Regions from separate parts of the Allobosea sp. 05T422_2 genome, predicted to be linked through region 2. Evidence: predicted binding sites of a transcription regulator. Region 2 holds the regulator's gene; each other region holds the start of a gene.
The links. The regulator PhoB, encoded in region 2, activates phosphate uptake and scavenging genes when phosphate is short. The targets are predictions, from matches to a motif close to TGTCATNNANCTGTCAT.
Positions count from the first base shown of each region.

Region 1: a site for PhoB is predicted at 4,688-4,704, ahead of ugpB (sn-glycerol-3-phosphate ABC transporter substrate-binding protein UgpB). Genes of this name have one in related genera too.
Region 3: a site for PhoB is predicted at 3,035-3,051, ahead of AC1DJT_RS03345 (alpha-D-ribose 1-methylphosphonate 5-triphosphate diphosphatase). Genes of this name have one in related genera too.

Region 1 is NZ_JBFTLD010000006.1:23,706-29,953, forward strand. Features, by position in the region: gene AC1DJT_RS02170 (sn-glycerol-3-phosphate import ATP-binding protein UgpC) at 1-662, opposite strand, end outside; gene ugpE (sn-glycerol-3-phosphate ABC transporter permease UgpE) at 734-1,582, opposite strand; gene AC1DJT_RS02180 (creatininase family protein) at 1,582-2,340, opposite strand; gene ugpA (sn-glycerol-3-phosphate ABC transporter permease UgpA) at 2,340-3,221, opposite strand; gene ugpB (sn-glycerol-3-phosphate ABC transporter substrate-binding protein UgpB) at 3,283-4,584, opposite strand; gene AC1DJT_RS02195 (fumarylacetoacetate hydrolase family protein) at 4,813-5,991, shown strand; gene AC1DJT_RS02200 (PfkB family carbohydrate kinase) at 5,988-6,248, shown strand, end outside.
Region 2 is NZ_JBFTLD010000067.1:19,411-25,658, forward strand. Features, by position in the region: gene uvrB (excinuclease ABC subunit UvrB) at 1-536, opposite strand, end outside; gene AC1DJT_RS14285 (DUF1801 domain-containing protein) at 722-1,138, opposite strand; gene greA (transcription elongation factor GreA) at 1,702-2,169, shown strand; gene AC1DJT_RS14295 (TIGR03862 family flavoprotein) at 2,179-3,396, opposite strand; gene AC1DJT_RS14300 (YnfA family protein) at 3,471-3,791, shown strand; gene phoB (phosphate regulon transcriptional regulator PhoB) at 3,911-4,609, opposite strand; gene phoU (phosphate signaling complex protein PhoU) at 4,643-5,362, opposite strand; gene pstB (phosphate ABC transporter ATP-binding protein PstB) at 5,411-6,211, opposite strand.
Region 3 is NZ_JBFTLD010000009.1:52,993-59,240, reverse strand. Features, by position in the region: gene ureE (urease accessory protein UreE) at 1-350, shown strand, start outside; gene AC1DJT_RS03365 (urease accessory protein UreF) at 357-1,034, shown strand; gene ureG (urease accessory protein UreG) at 1,031-1,663, shown strand; gene AC1DJT_RS03355 (HupE/UreJ family protein) at 1,675-2,253, shown strand; gene AC1DJT_RS03350 (ANTAR domain-containing response regulator) at 2,293-2,877, shown strand; gene AC1DJT_RS03345 (alpha-D-ribose 1-methylphosphonate 5-triphosphate diphosphatase) at 3,099-4,241, shown strand; gene uxuA (mannonate dehydratase) at 4,260-5,456, opposite strand; gene AC1DJT_RS03335 (GntR family transcriptional regulator) at 5,510-6,248, opposite strand, start outside.

The DNA.
Region 1 (6,248 bases), on a different contig from region 2:
TCGGCCGGGACGCCGATCTGCTCGACTTGGCCGCCATTCATCACAACGAGCTTGTCGGAGAGCGTCATCGCCTCGACCTGATCGTGCGTGACATAGATCGCGGTGACGCCGAGCGCCCGCTGCAGCTTCTTGATCTCGACGCGCATTTGCACGCGCAGTTTCGCGTCGAGATTGGAGAGCGGCTCGTCGAACAGGAAGACCTGGGGCTTGCGCACGATGGCGCGGCCCATGGCGACGCGCTGGCGCTGGCCGCCCGAGAGCTGGCGCGGCCGGCGCTCCAGCAGGCCTTCGATCGCGAGGATGCGGGCTGCTTCCTTGACCCGCTTCTCGATCTCGTCCTTCGGCGTCCCGCGGTTGCGCAGGCCATAGGCCATGTTGTCGTAGACGCTCATATGCGGATAGAGCGCATAATTCTGGAACACCATGGCGATGTCCCGGTCCGCCGGTTCGATCTGGTTGACAACCCTGCCGCTGATCGAGACTTCGCCGGACGAGATCGTCTCCAGGCCTGCCACCATCCGCAGCAAAGTGGACTTGCCGCAGCCGGAGGGGCCGACCAGCACGCAGAAGCCGCCATCGGGAATGTCGAAAGAGACGCCCTTCACGGCCTCGACGCCGCCGGCATAGACCTTCTTGACGCTGGAAAGAGTAACCTGGGCCATTGGGTTCCTTGGTCGGTCGGTAACGGATAATCGGCGATCGGCTCAGCGGGCCGGGCTGCCGGTACGCAATGTCACTTCTCGGTTTCCACCAGGCCCTTCACGAAGAGCCGCTGCATGGCGATGACGACGAAGACGGGCGGCAGCATCGCCAGCATCGCGGTTGCCATGGCGAGCTGCCATTCGGTGAGCGCATCGGCCGTGGTGATCATCTTGCGGATGCCGATGACGATGGTCTGCATCGAATCCTTGGTGGTGACCAGCAGCGGCCAGAGATACTGGTTCCAGCCATAGATGAACTGGATGACGAAGAGCGCCGCGATCGTGGTGAGCGAGAGCGGGACCACCGTATCCTTGAAGAACTTGAACGGACCGGCGCCATCGATCTTCGAGGCCTCGAGCAGTTCGTCGGGGATCGTCATGAAGAACTGCCGGAACAGCAATGTGCCGGTCGCCGAGGCGATCAGCGGCACGGCGAGGCCCTGGTAGGTATCGAGCATGCCGAGATCGGAGACGACCTTGAAGGTCGGGAAGATGCGGACTTCGACCGGCAGCATCAGGGTGACGAAGATGATCCAGAATGCCGCCATCCGAAACGGGAAGCGATAATAGACGACTGCGTAGGCAGAGAGCACGGAGATGAAGATCTTGCCGAACGCGATGGCCAGCGCCATCACGAAGGAGTTGAACATCATCACGGCCACCGGCTCGCGGGTCGAGCCCGAGGTCCCGACGAAGAGGATGCGGTAGTAGTTCTCGAAGAAATGCGGGCCAGGATAGAGCGGGAGCTGGCCGTTGATGATGGTCGCAGCATCCCAGGTCGAGGCGACGAAGGTCAGCCAAACCGGAAAGGCGACGATCAGCACGCCGATCGTCAGGATGATATAGGCGACGATGTCGCCGAAGCGGCGGTTCTCGACCATCAGTGCCAGGCCTCCCCGTCGCGCAGCAAGGCCGCGAGCGCCTCGGCGCAGGCGTTGAGGAATTCCTCGCCCTTCTTCGGCGTCGCGCGCCGCGCATCGCCGATCACGCCGGTCTCCGTCATCTCACGGAAGGGGCGGTAGCGCGCGACGGTCGGGCGCATCAGGCCACGCGGATCCGCGCCGAGCATGCCGAAGGCCTGCCCCAGCCGCTCCTGCTTCACCGTTTCCGGCGCCAGCACCATCATCATCGAGGTCTCGATCTCGCAGGCATGCATCACGCTGGTCTGATCCTGCATGAAGGGCAGCATCGCAGTCTGCGCCAGCTCGAAATAGGTGGTCGCGATGATGCGCAGGCCGGTCTCGCGGGCGAAATCCGGCAGGAATGCACCGAGCGCGGCGATATTGCCGCCATGGCCATTGACGATCACGACCCGGCGGAAGCCATGCCGCTCGATGCTCCTGAGCAGCGAAAGCAGCACGGACCGATAGGTCGGGATGTCGAAGGTGAAGGTGCCGCCGAAGGCCATGTGATGCTCGGCCATGCCGCACCAGAGCGTCGGGGCGACCACGACATCGGCCTCGTCCAGGCGCTCGGCCGCGGCCTTGCAGACGCCCTCGCACAGGATGGTGTCGACGCCGACCGGCAGGTGCGGCCCGTGCTGTTCCATCGAGGCCACGGGCAGGACGACGATCGCATCCTTCGCCGCCTTGTGACGCAGATCCTCGGCCGTCAGTTCCTTCCAGAGCACCGAGGCCATCAGTAATTCACCTTGCGCTCGATGAAGCGGAACTGCACCGCCGTCATGGCGATGACCATCACGAGCAGGATGACCGATTGTGCCGCCGAGCCACCAAGATTGGAGCCGCCCTTGCCGTCGGAATAGACCTTGTAGACCAGCGTCTCGGTCGCGCCCGCAGGCCCGCCGCCAGTGACCGTGTCGATGATGCCGAAGGTGTCGAAGAAGACATAGACGATGTTGACGACGAGCAGGAAGAACGTCGTCGGCGAGAGCAGCGGGAAGATGATGGTCCAGAAGCGGCGCATCGGCCGCGCGCCGTCGATCACCGCCGCCTCGATCACGCTCTTGGGGATCGATTGCAGCCCGGCGAGGAAGAACAGGAAATTATAGCTGATCTGCTTCCAGGTCGCGGCGAGGATGACCAGCGTCATGGCGTCATTGCCGTTGAGCCGGGGATTCCAGGCGATGCCGAGGTTCTGCAGTCCACGCGCGAGCATGCCGAGCGAGGGATCGAACATGAAGATCCAGAGCACGCCGGCAATGGCGGGAGCCACGGCATAGGGCCAGATCAGCAGGGTCTTGTAGATCTCCGCGCCGCGGATCTGGCGGTCGGCCATGACGGCAAAGAGCAGCGCGATCGAGAGCGAGAACACGCAGACAAAGGTCGAGAAGATCGCGGTGTTGCGCAGCGCCTTGAAGTAACCCGGATCGGAAAAGAGGCTCTGGTAGTTTTCGAACCAGACGAACTGGGTCGACGTCCCGAAGGCGTCTTCCAGCAGGAAGGACTGCCAGACCGCCTGGCTTGCGGGCCAATAGAAGAACACGACCGTGATCGCGAGCTGCGGCAGGAGCAGCAGGAGCGGGATCGTCAGGCTCCGGAAATAGGCGTTCTTCTGCATGCAGCCCGTGAAGCAAGAGAAAAGCCGGGGCGGAATGCCCCGGCTCTGGATCGTAGCCGGTTCAGCGCGAGGCGGTCCGTTCGAACTGACGCAGTGCCTGATTGCCACGCTCGACGGCGGCGTCAAGCGCAGCCTTCGGTGTCTTCTGGCCGTTCAGCGCCGCTTCGAGCTCTTCCGACCAGATGTCGCGGATCTGGACCAGGCCGCCGAAGCGCAGGCCGCGCGAATTCTCGGTCGGCTCCTTGTTGTTGAGTTCCAGCAGCGGCGTCTCGAGATAGGGCTTGTCCTTGTAGAAGCCCGAGTCCTTGACCTTGGCATAGGCGGCCTTGGTGATCGGCAGATAACCGGACTCGGTGTGCAGCTTCACCTGGCGGTCGACATCGGACAGGAAGGTGAAGAACTTGGCGACGCCCTTGTATTCGTCAGCCTTCTTGCCGCCCATCACCCACAGCGAAGCGCCGCCGATGATCGAGTTCTGCGGTGCCCCGGCCGCTTCCGGATAGTACGGCATCGCGGCGTTGGCCCAGTCGAACTTGGCATTGGCCTTGACGTTGCCGAAGAAGCCCGACGAGGTCAGCATGATCGGGCATTCGCCCGAGGTGAAGCGGCCTTCACCGTTATTGGTGCGGCCGGAGTAATCGTAGGTCTTGTCCTTCTGCAGCTCGACCAGGTTGGTCCAGTGCTTCAGGAAGAGCGGGCTGTTGAAGTTGAGGACGGTGTCGAAACCATCGAGACCATTCGCCTTGGTCGCGATCGGGATGTTGTGCCAGGCACCGAACTGCTCGATATTGGCCCAGGTCGCCCAGGCATTGGTGAAGCCGCACTTGTCATATCCGGCGGCCTTCAGCTTCTTCCCGGCCTCGAAGACTTCTGGCCAGGTCTTCGGCGGGGCGTCGGGGTTCAGGCCCGCCTTCTTGAAGGCGTCCTTGTTGTACCACATCACCATGCTCGACGAGTTGAACGGCATGGAGAGCATGTCGCCCTTGGCGGTCGAGTAGTAGCCGGTGATCGCCGGCAAATAAGCCTTGGGATCGAAAGGCTCGCCGGCTTCCTTCATCAGTTCGTGCACGGGCTTCACCGCGCCCTTGGCCGACATCATCGTGCCGGTGCCGACTTCGAAGACCTGCAGGATGTGCGGCGCGGTTCCGGCGCGGAAGGCGGCGACGCCGGCATTCAGCGTGTCGGGATAGGAGCCCTTATAGGCCGGAACGACCTTGTATTCCTTCTGGGAGGCGTTGAATTCCTCGGCCAGCTTTACGACAACGTCGTTATTGGCGCCGGTCAGCGCATGCCACCACTGGATCTCTGTCTGCGCGACGGCCGGAGCCGCACCGGCCAGCGTCAACACCGCGGCCGAAATCATCAAGCGCGATCTGGATGTCATCTATCTCTCCCTTATGCCCCGCTCGTGCGGGCGGCTCTTGTCGTTGGTGCGCAAGCTAGCATGAAGAACAGGTGACGTTTCAATGACAATCGCACGACATGTGCGCCATGTCTGATCCGCGTCCCTGCACTCTTGCACATTGGCTGCGAAGCGGCTGTTCTCGCCTGCGACTTTCAACGTGACAATTCCACCAACGGACGATCGATCATGCCCGAGCTTGCCCTGACGCCACGGAACACTTTGCCGGCGGACGCCGCAGCCGCCGCGCTCGCTGGCCGGGTCTGGCGCCCGGACGTCGCCGGTCCCGCGGTCGTTGTTCTGCGCGGTGATMAACTTGTGGATATCACCGCTGCCTTCGCCACGATGCGCGATCTCTGCGAGACGGCCGATCCCGCAGCCGCCCTGCGCGCCGCCAAGGGCCAGCCCATCGGGACGCTKGCCGACATCCTTGCAAACACGCCGCCTTCGCGTCGCGATGCGACGAAGCCCTGGCTGCTCGCACCGCTCGACCTGCAGGCGGTCAAGGCCGCCGGAGTGACCTTCGCGGTTTCGATGCTGGAGCGCGTGATCGAGGAGAAGGCGCGGGGCAACCCGGCCGCCGCCGCCACGATCCGCGAGGAGATCGGCAAGCTCATCGGTGACGATCTCTCGAAGCTGAAGCCCGGCTCGCCCGAGGCGATGCATCTCAAGGACGTGCTGATCAAGCAGGGAGCCTGGAGCCAGTATCTCGAGGTCGGTATCGGGCCGGATGCCGAGATCTTCACCAAGGCGCCGCCGATGTCGGCCGTCGGCACCGGTGTCGATGCCGGCCTGCACCCGGCCTCGACCTGGAACAATCCCGAGCCGGAGATCGTGCTGATCGTCGCCTCGACCGGCGCCATCGTCGGAGCAACGCTCGGCAATGACGTCAATCTGCGCGACGTCGAGGGCCGTTCGGCGCTGCTGCTCGGCAAGGCCAAGGACAACAATGCAGCGGCAGCGGTCGGTCCCTTCATCCGCTTCTTCGACGCCGGCTTCTCGCTCGACCATGTCCGCAGGACAACCGTGACGCTGACGGTCGAGGGCGAGGACGGCTTCAGGCTCGAAGGCTCGTCCTCGATCGCAAAGATCAGCCGCGACCCGGCTGATCTTGCTGCGCAGATGCTCAATCGCAACCATCAGTATCCCGATGGCGCGGCGCTCTATCTCGGCACCATGTTTGCTCCAATCAAGGATCGCGACACGCCGGGCGGCGGCTTCACCCACAAATATGGGGACATCGTCACGATTGCCGCGCCGGAACTGGGAGCGCTCGTCAATTGCATGCGCCGCACCGATGAATGCGAACCCTGGACCTTCGGCGCCTCGCATCTMATGCGCAATCTGGCGAAGCGCGGGCTTCTGTGAACCAGGGGGCGGTCCTCGTCTTCGGCGAAGCGCTCGCCGATCTGGTGCCGGAGGATGGGTGCGGCGAGCGCTATCAGTGCGTGCTGGGCGGATCCGGTTTCAACACGGCGCTGGCGCTCGCCCGCTGCGGCACCTCCGTGGCTTATTGCGCGACGCTCTCGCGCGACGTCACGGGGCGGCGCTTCCAGGCCCGGCTTGTGGCAGAGGCGATCGATCGGCGCTTCGTTGCTGAGAGCGATGCTCCCACACCGTTGGCG
Region 2 (6,248 bases):
GAGCCGGTAACGCCGAGCAGGACCTGGTCGCGCTCCTGCCGTGCGACGCCGTCGACGAGATCGGCGATCGCGGTCGGCTGGTCACCAGCCGGCTCGAAATCCGACTGCATGCGGAAGGCGATGCCGCCCTCGGACTTGTCCGGGCGGGCCGGGCGATGCGGCGTCCAGGGCTTGCCGGGATCGATGAAGGGGCTGCCGGACTCGAGCAGGTGCTGCAGCGAATGCGCGGTGACGGAGGCAGCGGTCTCGCCCTCGGCCTCGCCGAAGGCAGAGGCCGCGTCGCCTTTCTTCGGCTTTTTCTTCAGCTTGGTGTCGCCGGGGCGCGGCTCGCCATAACCGGCCTGCGGCTGGTCGCTGAAACCGGAGGCGCCGCCCGGGACCGCCCTGCCGCGGTTGATCGCGGGATTGAGCAGATCGGCGAGATAGCCCTCGAGCGGCTTCAACTCGGGCTTGGTGGCCTTGGAGTTCGGCGTGCGCGCGGAGGCGGGCTTTTTTGCAGGCTTAGCCTTGGCGGTCGTGTCGGAGCTTTTCGGCATGGCGGCAATATGGGGCGAAACCGGGCGGAGCGCGAGGGGTACGCCGTCGCAGCAGGCGGATAACTGACAGCAGGTGACAGGAGTACACCGTGGCAGGAGAAGCCGGATTGAAGCGGTCCCGGGGGTGGGCGCGATGCAAGTCCGGCTTTCATCGCGCGCCGGCGCATATCGAGACGGAGCGAGGCTTATCCGCGGGACTTGGTCTTGCCGCAGCCGCCGGACATGTTGAGGGTCACGGCTGCGCGAATGAGAGCCTTCAATGCCCCTTCGTCAATCGTCTCACCCTCGTGGATGTCGATGGCCCGCCTGGTGTTGCCATCCAGACTGGAATTGAAGAGGCCCGATGGGTCGTCGAGTGAGGCCCCCTTGGCAAAGGTCATTTTGACGACGCTCTTGTAGGTCTCCCCAGTGCAGATCAATCCGTCGTGGGACCACACCGGAACCCCTCGCCATTTCCACTCCTCTACCACCTCAGGATCGGCTTGCCTGATCCATACGCGGAGCTGGGAGAGCATCTTGCCTCGCCAGTCGCCCAGCTCGGTGATCCGCTCGTCGATCATCCGAGACGGGGAGTTTTCGTTCTGGGACTCGCTCTGGCTCATGATCTTCCCTTCTCTCCGGAACTCTCGCTTCTGGGATCGGGCCAACCGTCTGCTCGAGATCGCAGCGCAACCTCTCGAAGAGGCTGGGCCGGCCGGTAAACGTCTTGGAGAGCACGGTGTGTCTGCACGGATCACAACGCATAACTCTCTGGCTATTGATCTGCATTCATAATCATTGGGCTATACGTCAGTCAATCGAAGCCTGCGCGCGCAACGATCGCCGTCGGGTCTCGCAACTCAGGATCAAGGTGGCCGCGACGGACGGCCCGACGCAAGCGCGGCGCTCTTCCGGCATCGGCTGCCCCCTTGGGAACGGGACTGCGCTCGTGATCGGGGGCCAGGGGCAGCGCGCGATGGCTCTGCTCTTGATGGTGCGGCCGGACACGGGGGTGTAGACTGTTCGGGTCTTGTCTTCGGCAGTGCCTGATCCCCATCTCCAAGTGATCGCCGCTTCAGATTCCAGCATCGGGTTGGCGCTGCATCGCAAGCAGTCGTGAGGACGTAACACTGAAAGCTGTGGTCCGGTTCGCCGGATGTGCCGAGATCAATAGGAGGAGGCCAGAATGACTCGCGCCTTCGTCAAGGAAGCAGAGGAAAGAGGGACCCTGGACGAGCTGCCGGACCGGCCAGTCTCGCCTCACCCGAACCTCGTGACGCCTGAGGGGCTCGCACAGATCGAGGCCCAGCTGGCGCGCTGGCATGACGAACACGCGGCGGCGCTGGCCGGAGGCGACCGCACCGAGATCGCTCAGACGCGGCGCGAGTTCCGCTACTGGGCGGCGCGGCGCGCCAGCGCCAAGCTGGCCCCTGCGCAGGAAAGGCACGACATCGTCCGCTTCGGCTCGACAGTGACGATCCGCCGGGCCGATGGGCGCGAGCAGAACTGGCGGCTGGTCGGCGAGGACGAGGCCGATCCGGCACACGGAACGCTGCCCTATGTCGCGCCGTTGGCGAGCGCGCTGATGGGCAAGGGCATTGGCGAGAGCGTCAGCATCGGCACTGAGGCGGTCGAGATCATCGCGATCTCCTGAGGCGATCGTTCAGCTATCCGCGAGCCAGGCCTGAATCCCTGCTGCAGCTGCGACTCCGGTCGCGAAACAGGCCTGCAGCAGATAGCCGCCGGTCGGCGCCTCCCAATCCAGCATCTCGCCTGCGACAAAGGTACCGGGCAAGCGTTTCAGCATGAAGCCTTCCTCGACCTCGGCCGCGGCGACGCCACCGGCGGTGGAGATCGCCCGCTCGATCGGTCTGAGACCGGTGAGCACCAGAGGCGCGGCCTTGATCAGTGCGGCCAGCCTCTCCGCGTCTTCGGGGAGTGGCCCCTTCGCCGCTTCGCGCAGCAGCGCAATCGCGGATGGAGCAAGACCTGCAGCCTTGCGCAGATGATTGCTCAGCGTCACGCCCTTGCGACGATGCGCGAGGCGCTGGACCAGCAGTGCCGCCTCGTGATCGGGCCTCAGATCGATGGTGATGACCGCCCTGCCCTCGCGCAGGATCGTCTCGCGAATCGGGGCAGAGAGTGCATAGACCGCGCCGCCTTCCAGACCCGTCGCATCGATCATCGCCTCGCCGGGCACGGATTGGCCGCCGAAGCTCAGGACGATGCGCTTCAACGGTACTCCGGCAAAACGCTCTCGCATGGTCTGGGACCAATCGACCGTGAAACCGCCATTGGCCGGGCGCAGCGGCGCGATCGCAACGCCGCGCGCCGCCAACAAGGGTGCCCAGCCACCATCCGAACCCAGCCGTGGCCAGCTCGCACCGCCGAGCGCGAGCAGCGTCGCGTCGGGCCGCGCCTCGACATCGGCGCCATCGCGGCTCCGGAACGTCAGAGCTCCCGCTTCGCTCCAGCCGGTCCAGCGCTGCCCAGGCGCGAAGGCGACGCCGAGACCATCGAGCCGGCGCAGCCATGCCCGCAGCAGGGGCGAGGCCTTCATGGCGCGCGGGAAGACGCGGCCGCTGCTGCCGACGAACGTGTCCTGCCCGAGCGCATCGGCCCAGTCGCGCAGGGATTGTGGCGGGAAGGCGCGAATGGCCGGCTCCAGCCAGGCTTGCGCATCGCGATAGCGGGGCAGGAACCTGTCGAGCGGTTCGGAATGGGTAAGGTTCAATCCGCCGCGCCCGGCCAGCAGGAATTTGCGGGCCGGCGAGGGCATGCGATCGTAGATCGTGACGGTGTCCCCGGCTGCCGCAAGGCGCTCGGCCGCGATCAGCCCGGAGGGCCCTGCTCCAATAATGGCGACGTGATGTGTGGGCATCGGTCCGGCTTGCCGTCAGCGCGCCCTGCGGTCAAGGGTAATCCCGCCCCGAAGGCCATCGACAGGGACGAACCATGCCGACCATCGCCGCCTATTTCGGCGCAGCCATTCTCGAAATCGCCGGCTGTTTCGCGTTCTGGGGCTGGCTCCGGCTCGACAAGCCCATCTGGTGGCTCGTACCCGGACTGTTTTCGCTCGCCCTGTTCGCCTGGCTGCTGACGCTGGCGGAGAGCGAAGCCGCCGGACGGGCCTATGCCGCCTATGGCGGCGTCTACATCGTCAGTTCGCTCGCCTGGCTCTGGGCCGTGGAAGGCTTTCGCCCCGACCGCTGGGACATTATCGGTGGGCTGATCTGCCTCGCCGGCGCGGCGATTATTATCGCAGGGCCGCGCTAGGGTATCGGCCCGAAAGGTGGATTGCGGTTTTCGGGAAGGCCGATGCAACCATAGACGGTTAGATCGTCGGGCGGATTCGATATCCGGCCCGATGATCCAAGTCCCCGATGATCCAAGTCTCAGCTCCGCGCAAAGGTCTCGTCGAAGGCATAGCCGGCACCGCGCACGGTCCGCAGCGGGTCCTTGGCGTTGTCAGGAGTGATCGCCTTGCGCAGCCGGCCGACATGGACGTCGACGGTGCGCTCGTCGATATAGACGTCGCGGCCCCAGACCGCGTCGAGCAGCTGGGCCCGGGAATAGACCCGCCCCGGCGCCTGCATCAGGAATTCGAGCAGGCGGAACTCGGTCGGGCCGAGATGCAGCTCGCTGCCTGAGCGGCGGACACGGCGGGTGGTGCGGTCGAGTTCGAGATCGCCGGCGGCCAACAGGCCGGCGACATGACCCGGCTTGGCGCGGCGTAGCAACGCCTGGATGCGGGCGATCAGCTCGGGCAGCGAGAACGGCTTGACGACATAGTCGTCGGCCCCGGTGGCGAGGCCGCGCACACGCTCGGTTTCCTCGCCGCGGGCGGTGAGCATGATGATCGGCACCCGCTCGGTATCGCGACGGGTCCGCAGCCTCCGGCAGAGCTCGATGCCGGAAAGGCCCGGCAGCATCCAGTCGAGCAGCACGAGGTCCGGCGTATGATCGCGCAGATGCAGCTCGGCATCGTCGCCACGCGCGACGCTGTCGACCTCGAAGCCCTCGGCTTCGAGATTGTAGCGCAGCAACAGGGTCAGCGGCTCTTCGTCCTCAACGATCAGGATGCGTGCAGGCATGTCTCACTCGGTCCCAAAGGTGTCGGGCGCCGGTCACTCACCGGTGGCGGCGTCCAGAAGGATATTGGTCGTGTCGAGCTTCGGGCGGGCTGCGTCCAAGGCTTCGCCCGTGACGAGATAGTGGATCGTCTCGGCGATGTTGGTGGTGTGGTCGCCGATGCGCTCGACATTCTTGGCGCAGAACAGGAGATGCGTGCAGAAGGTGATGTTGCGCGGGTCTTCCATCATATAGGTGAGCAGCTCGCGGAAGAGCGAGGTATAGAGCGCGTCGATCTCATCGTCGCGGCGCCAGACCTCCATGGCCTTCTGCTCGTTGCTGACGGCGTAAGCGTCGAGCACGTCCTTGAGCTGGGCCTGAACCAGGCGGCTCATATGCTCGAGGCCGACGACCGCGCGCGACGGCGGCTGGAACTGGCCGGAGATGGCGACCGCGCGCTTGGCGATATTCTTGGCGAGATCGCCGACACGCTCGATATCGGCGGCGATGCGGATGGCGGAGATCAGCTCGCGCAGGTCGTTGGCGAGCGGCTGGCGCCGGGCGATGGTGAGCACCGCCTTCTCCTCTACCTCGCGCTGCAGATTGTCGAGGCGCTGGTCGGCGCTGATGACCTTCTGTGCCAGCCCGGTGTCGCGGCGCACCAGGGCGACTGTCGAATCGCCGAGCATGCGCTCCGACATGCCCCCCATCTCGGCCAGGCTGCGGCGGATCCCCTCGAGATCGGCATCATATGAGCGGACGATGTGATCAGTCATCGCGGCGTATCCTTTGTCGGCAAAGCAGTTGGAAGGCTGGGCGCCGGTTCAGCCGAAGCGGCCGGTGACGTAGTCCTGCGTCTGCTTCTTGTGCGGGTTCATGAAGATGGTGTTGGTGGCGTCGAATTCGATCACCTCACCGAGATACATGAAGGCGGTGTACTGCGAGATACGCGCCGCCTGCTGCATGTTGTGGGTGACGATGACGATGGTGAAGTCGGTCTTGAGCTGCTCGAGCAGGTCCTCGATCTTGCCGGTCGAGATCGGATCGAGCGCCGAGGTCGGCTCGTCGAACAGGATGACTTCCGGCTTCTGGGCAATGGTCCGCGCAATGCAGAGGCGCTGCTGCTGGCCGCCGGACAGGCCCATGCCGGAGGTCTTCAGCTTGTCCTTGACCTCGTCCCAGAGCGCGGAACGGCGCAGCGCACCCTCGACGCGGTCATCGAGCTCGGATTTCGGTGGCTTCTCGTAGAGGCGGATGCCGAATGCGACATTGTCGTAGATCGACATCGGGAAGGGCGTCGGCTTCTGGAACACCATGCCGACGCGCGAGCGCAGCTCGTTCACATCGATATCGTTGCTGATGACGTTGCGGCCGTCGAGCAGGATCTCGCCGGTGGCGCGCTGCTCGGGATAAAGCGAGTAGATCCGGTTGAAAATGCGCAGCAGGGTCGACTTGCCGCAGCCCGACGGTCCGATCAGGGCAGTGACATGGCGGTCCCGGAAGTCGAGATTGATGTTCTTCAGCGCCTTGTGCTCGCCGTAGTAGAAATCGAGGTTCTTGACCGCGATCCGGACGGGGGCCTCGGCATCAAGCGCTTGCGGGCTCAGTTCCAGCGTCGAAAGCATCGACTTGTTCCTTCAGATCGAACGCGACGAGGGTTTA
Region 3 (6,248 bases), on a different contig from region 2:
CTGAGCGCGGCGCCTATGATCACGGTCACGCCCACGACCATGAACGCGGTCATGATCACGATCACGCGCATGACGCATCCTGCGGCTGCGGGCACGATCACGGCCACGGTCATCACGAGAAGGGGCACGCTCACGCCGGCCATGATCATGCTCACGATCACCATGGCCACGACCACCACGAGAACAAGCGTGATGATCACGCGAACCATGCCCACGCCCATGCGCATGCCCACGGTGCGGATTGCGGCTGTGGCCACGACCACGGCCATGGCGATCATGATCACAAGCATGACGACGGCCACCATCATGGCGCCGAACACGCGCACAAGGGTCACAAGCACGACCATTGAGGGCTGATGTCGCACGCCCATCTGCGGTTGATGGTCTGGCTTTCGCCGTCCTTCCCGGTCGGCGCTTTTGCCTATTCGCATGGGCTGGAATGGGCCTTCGAGGCCGGCGACCTCACCAATGCCGACACGCTTCGCGATTGGCTCGAGGCGCTCGTCGGCCACGGCTCCCTCCATAACGACCTCGTCCTGTTCACGTGCGCCTACAACGCCCTCGGGGCTGAGGACGGCGCGGCGCTGAGCGAGGTGGCGGAGCTGGCCCTGGCGCTGGCGAACTCCGCGGAGCGGCGGCTGGAAACGGTGACGCAGGGCAATGCGTTCGTCGCGGCCGTTCGCGCCGCCTGGCCCTGCGCGGCATTTGATCGGCTCCGCGCTGCCTGGGAGGGCGACGTCGCCTATCCCATTGCGGTCGCGTCCGCCGCCAGCGGCCATGACGTGCCGCTGCGCCCGGCCCTGGAAGCTTACAGCCTCGCCTTCGTCGCCAATCTGGTTTCGGCCTCGGTCAGGCTCGGCGTCATCGGACAGACCGACGGGCAGAGGATTACGGCTGGGCTGGTGCCGTCCTTGCATGCGGCTGCCACGCGCGCGGAAACCGCGACGCTCGCTGATCTCGGCGGCTGCGCGCTGCGCTCGGACCTTGCGTCCCTGCGCCACGAAACCCAGTATTCGAGGCTGTTCCGCTCATGACCCGCTCTCCCCACGGCCCCTTGCGCGTCGGCATCGGCGGCCCGGTCGGTTCCGGCAAGACCGCCCTGATGGAGGTGCTCTGCAAGCGCATGCGCGATCGTTACGATCTCTGCGCCATCACCAATGACATCTACACCAAGGAGGATGCGCGTCTCCTGACCGTCGCAGGGGCTCTGCCCGAGGAGCGCATCATGGGCGTCGAGACCGGCGGCTGCCCGCATACCGCGATCCGCGAGGATTGTTCGATCAACCTCGCCGCGGTCGAGGAAATGCGCGGCAAATTTCCCGCGCTCGACCTGATCCTGATCGAGTCCGGCGGAGATAATCTGGCGGCGACCTTCTCGCCCGAACTCGCCGATCTGACGATCTACGTGATCGATGTCGCAGCCGGCGAGAAGATCCYGCGCAAGGGCGGCCCGGGCATCACCCGCTCGGACCTGCTCGTCATCAACAAGACCGATCTCGCTCCGCATGTTGGCGCGGATCTTGCTGTGATGGACCGGGACTCAAGAACCATGCGGGGCAAGCGACCCTTCGTCTTCACCAATACGCGGGAGGGCGAGGGCGTCGATGCGGTGGTGGATTTCATCGAGACCGTGGGCGGCCTGAAGGCGATCGCCCCGGGATAGAGGAGGCGAACATGCTGACGCGGTTGACGGGCGCCCTGGCGTCGCTCGTGACGATGATGGCGGCACCCGCCCTTGCCCATACCGGAGTGGGCTCCGTAGATGGTCTCGTTCACGGGCTGCAGCATCCGCTCACCGGGTTGGATCATGCGCTGGCGATGATCGCGGTCGGCCTCTGGGCCGGGCTCGTCGGTGGCAGGGCGCGCATCGCCTACCCCGTCACCTTCGTTTCGGCCATGGCGCTGGCCGGGCTCTGGGCGATGTCCGGCGGACCGCTTCCAGGCGCGGAGGTCGGTATCGCCTTTTCCATCGTCATCCTCGGGCTTGCCATCGCACTCAATCTCGCGCCGCCGCTCGCTGCCGGCGCCCTTGCCTGCGGGATCTTCGCGATCTTCCACGGCTTTGCCCATGGCGCCGAGATGCCGGAGGATGCCAGCGGTGTGAGCTATGCGATCGGCTTTGTGATCGCGACATCTGCCCTGCATGGAGTAGGCTTGCTTCTTGCGGGCCAGCTTGCGGTGCGGATGCCGCAGCTTGCCCGCATCGCCGGTGGTGGTTTCATTCTGGCAGGTGTCGCAATCCTGTCGGGCTGAGGACGGGCCTTATCCTCACTGCGTTAGGCGTCGTGGCTCATGACACCTGCGTTGAAAATTCTGATCGTCGACGCCAACCCGGTCCGGGCTGCCATTCTCGACGAGGGCTTGCGCGAGGCGGGCTTTACCGATCTCGTCCAAATCGGTGCGACAAACGGGCAAGTCACTAGCGTTGAGTCACATGACCCCGATGTAGTCGTGATCGATCTCGCGAGCCCCGACCATCATGCGCTGGCTGAGGCATTTTTGGTCAGCCAGCGCCCGAAGCGGCCGGTCACCCTGTTCGTCGAGCCGCCGGATCCGGCCTTGATCGAGGCGGCCGTCGAGGCAGGGGTCGCGGTCTATGCCGTCGACGGGCTGAACCGGGCGGCGCTCAAGCCGATCCTCCAGGCCTGCATCAGTCGCTTCGACGCTGCCTCGAAGCTGCGCGAGGGGCTGGACGAGGTGCGGTCGCAGCGCGACGACCGCGCGCTGATCGATCATGCCAAGGGGATCGTCATGCGCCTCAAGGGGCTCCCCGAAGCGGAGGCCTATGCCCTGATGCGCCGCACCGCGATGAACGAGAAGCGCAAGCTGGTCGACATCGCCCGTTCCATCATCACCGCGACCGAGGTCTTGAAATGATCCTGGGCCGGAGCGTCACCGTCCTGCGCCTCGCCGATGCCGCCGCTTGCTGATCGCAGTGGACGATGCCGGCTTTGCGGAAGGCCGCCCGGTCGATGACGTTGTCGCCGGTCTCGGTGCGTTGAACAAGGCCGGACGCCATCCTGACCGGCCCGCTTGTCATTCTGCCGTCATGCTGACCCGTCAAGCGCGCCCTCCCAGGGGCTGCGGCGGAGGCGGGCGTGTCACTTCATATCACGGGCGGAACAGTTCTGACCGCCGCGCTCACCCGTGCCGATCTCGTCACCGATGGATCGTCCATCGCTGCGCTCGATGCGTCTCCTCCTGCCGGCGCCTTGCGCCTRGACGCCACCGGCCTGCTCGTCCTGCCGGGCATGGTCGATTGTCATGGTGATGCCTTCGAGCGGCACATCATGCCGCGACCGCGCGTGTCGTTCGATATCGATCTCGCTCTGCGCGATGCCGATCGCGCCATGCTGAGCTGCGGTATCACCACGGCCTTCCACGGCGTCACCTGGTCCTGGGAACCCGGCCTGCGCGGAGCCGGTAATGCGCGGCGCCTGGTCGAGGCGATTGCACGGCTCGGGCCGGAACTTGGGGCCGATACCCGATTTCATTTGCGCCACGAGACCTTCAACCTCGATGCCGAGGCCGAGATTATCGAGTGGCTGCAGGCGGGGCGCGTCGGAGTGCTGGCCTTCAACGACCATACCGGCGGGATCCTCAAGGAGACGACCCGGCCGGACAAGGTCGCCAAGATGGTCGAGCGCACCGGCCTCTCACATGCCGACTTCATGGCCCTGGCGCAGAACGCCCATGACCGCGGCGACGACGTGCCGGAATCGGTCGCGCGGCTGGCGAAGGCCTCGCTGGCCGCCGGCATTCCGACGCTCTCGCATGACGACATGAGCCCGGACATGCGGCGTTGGTATCGCTCGCTCGGCGTGACCGTGGCGGAGTTCCCGATGGATGAGGCGACGGCGCGCGAGGCGGTCGCGCATGACGAGGCGACGGTGTTCGGCGCGCCCAATGTCGTACGCGGCGGTTCGCATACCGGCTGCCCGGCCGCCGAGGATATGGTCGGCAAGCGGCTCTGCACCATTCTGGCGTCGGATTACTATTATCCGGCGCTGCTGCTGGCGCCCTTCATGCTGGCGCGCAACGGCACGGCGAGCTTTCCCGAGGCCTGGAGGCTGGTTTCCGAGGCCCCGGCGGAAGCCCTTGGCCTGGCCGATMGCGGCGTCATTGCGCCGGGCAGGCGGGCGGATCTGATCATCGTCGAGGATGCGCCGCAGCCGCGCGTCGTTGCGACGATTGCTGGCGGCAAGCTGGTGCAGCTCGCCGATCAGCGTCTTCTGGCCTAAGTAGCGTCCCTGGCCTGATCAGGCGTCGTAGCCGCGCAGGCTGGTCAGGGTGGCCATCACGCCGCGCAGCTCCGCGAGGCCGCGCAGGCGGCCGACGGCCGGATAGCCCGGGAAGCTGCCCTTGCCGATATCGTCGAGCAGTTCATGGCCGTGATCGGGCCGCATCGGGATGCGCCAATGGCGCCAGCCGGCGGCCTTGCGGCGCTGCTCCTCGACCATCAGCACATCGACCAGCGCCACCATGTCGGTGTCGCCGCCGAGATGCTCTGCCTCCATGAAGGAGCCGTCCGGATCCTTGGCGACATTGCGCAGATGCGCGAACCAGATCCGGTCGGCGAAGCGCCGGGCGATTCCGGGCACGTCGTTCCCTGGGTTGGCCCCCAGCGAGCCCGAGCACAGCGTCAGGCCATTGGACGGGGTATCGACCGCACTGAGTATGAAGGCGATGTCGCTCTCGTCCGAGCAGATGCGCGGCAGGCCGAAGAGTGGGCGCGGCGGATCGTCGGGGTGAATGCACATGCGAATCCCGACCTCTTCCGCAGTCGGGATCACCGCCTCGAGGAACCGCTTCAGATTGGCGCGCAACCCGTCATGGCTCATCTCATGATAGCGCGCGAGCATGCGCTTCAGGCCGGGCACGTCATAGCGATCATAGGCGCCGGGCAGCCCGGCCATGATATTGGCGAGCAGACGGGCGCGATCGGCCTCGGTCGAGCGCTCGAACCAGGCCTTGGCCCGGTCCATCACCTCGGCAGAGTGGCCGTCGGCGGCGCCAGGTCGCTCCAGCATGAAATGGTCGAAGGCGACATATTCATGCAGGTTGAAGCGCAGCGCCGTGCCGCCGCCGGGCAGGGGGCAGGCGAGTTCGGTCCGGGTCCAGTCGAGAACCGGCATGAAGTTGTAGCAGACCACCTCGATGCCGCAGGCGGCGAGATTGCGCAGCGACTGGCGGTAGTTGACGAAGATCGGCTCGAGATCGCCTTCGCCGATCTTGACGCTTTCATGGATCGGCAGGCTCTCGACCACGGACCAGCGCAGGCCGAGGCTCTTGTCCTTTTCGATGATCGCCTTGCGCGCCTCGATCTCCTCGACGCTCCAGACGACGCCATAGGGAATCTGATGCAGCGCGTTGACGATGCCTTGCGCGCCCGCCTGCCGTGCCTGGGCGAGCGTCACCACATCGTCCGGCCCGAACCAGCGCCAAGTTTGTTCCATCGTCGCGTTCCTTCCTTGTCGTTTCTTGTCGTGATGCAGAGAATGCGGCCGGCTCAGGCCTTGCGGATCGGGGTGTTGGCGACGAAGGCGTCAACATGATTGCGCGCGATCGCCTCGATGGCGTCGAACACCGTGCGCAGATGCGCCCGCATTGCCGTCTCGGCGCCGAGCACGTCGCCGGCGCTGACCTTCGCGGCGATCTCGCGATGCTGGTCCATGATCATGCCGGGCCAGGACGCGGCCTCGAGCGACAGGCAGCGCACGCGGTCAAGCTGCGCCTTGACGCCTTCGATCAGGCCCCAGACCGAGGGGTGGCCCGATAGCCGCGAGAGCTCGGCATGGAAGGCCTCGTCAGCACGGAAGAAATTGACGCGATCGCCCACTGCGAGCGCCTGTTCCTGCTGGGTGATCAGCCGTTCCAGCGCGGCGCGCCCGGCATCGTCGATCCGCTGCGCGGCCAGCGTGACAGTGCGGCATTCCAAGGTTTCGCGCACGAACTGGCTGTCATAGACTGCCGCCAGATCGATCGGCGCGACGAAGGTGCCGACCTGCGGCACGACCACCAGGAAACCTTCGTCGACCAGTCGCTTGAAGGCCTCGCGCACGGGCGTGCGGCTGACCCCGAACTGGACGGCCATCCGCGCTTCCGACATCGCCTCGCCCGGCAGGAGCACCGCGTTGAGGACGTCGTCCCGCAAGGCGCGGTGAATCTGGTCTGTGCTTTGTCGTGCCGCTGCGCTGCCCATTGCCAAGCTCTGGTCCACTAGTATACTAGGATACCGGGCAATCCGA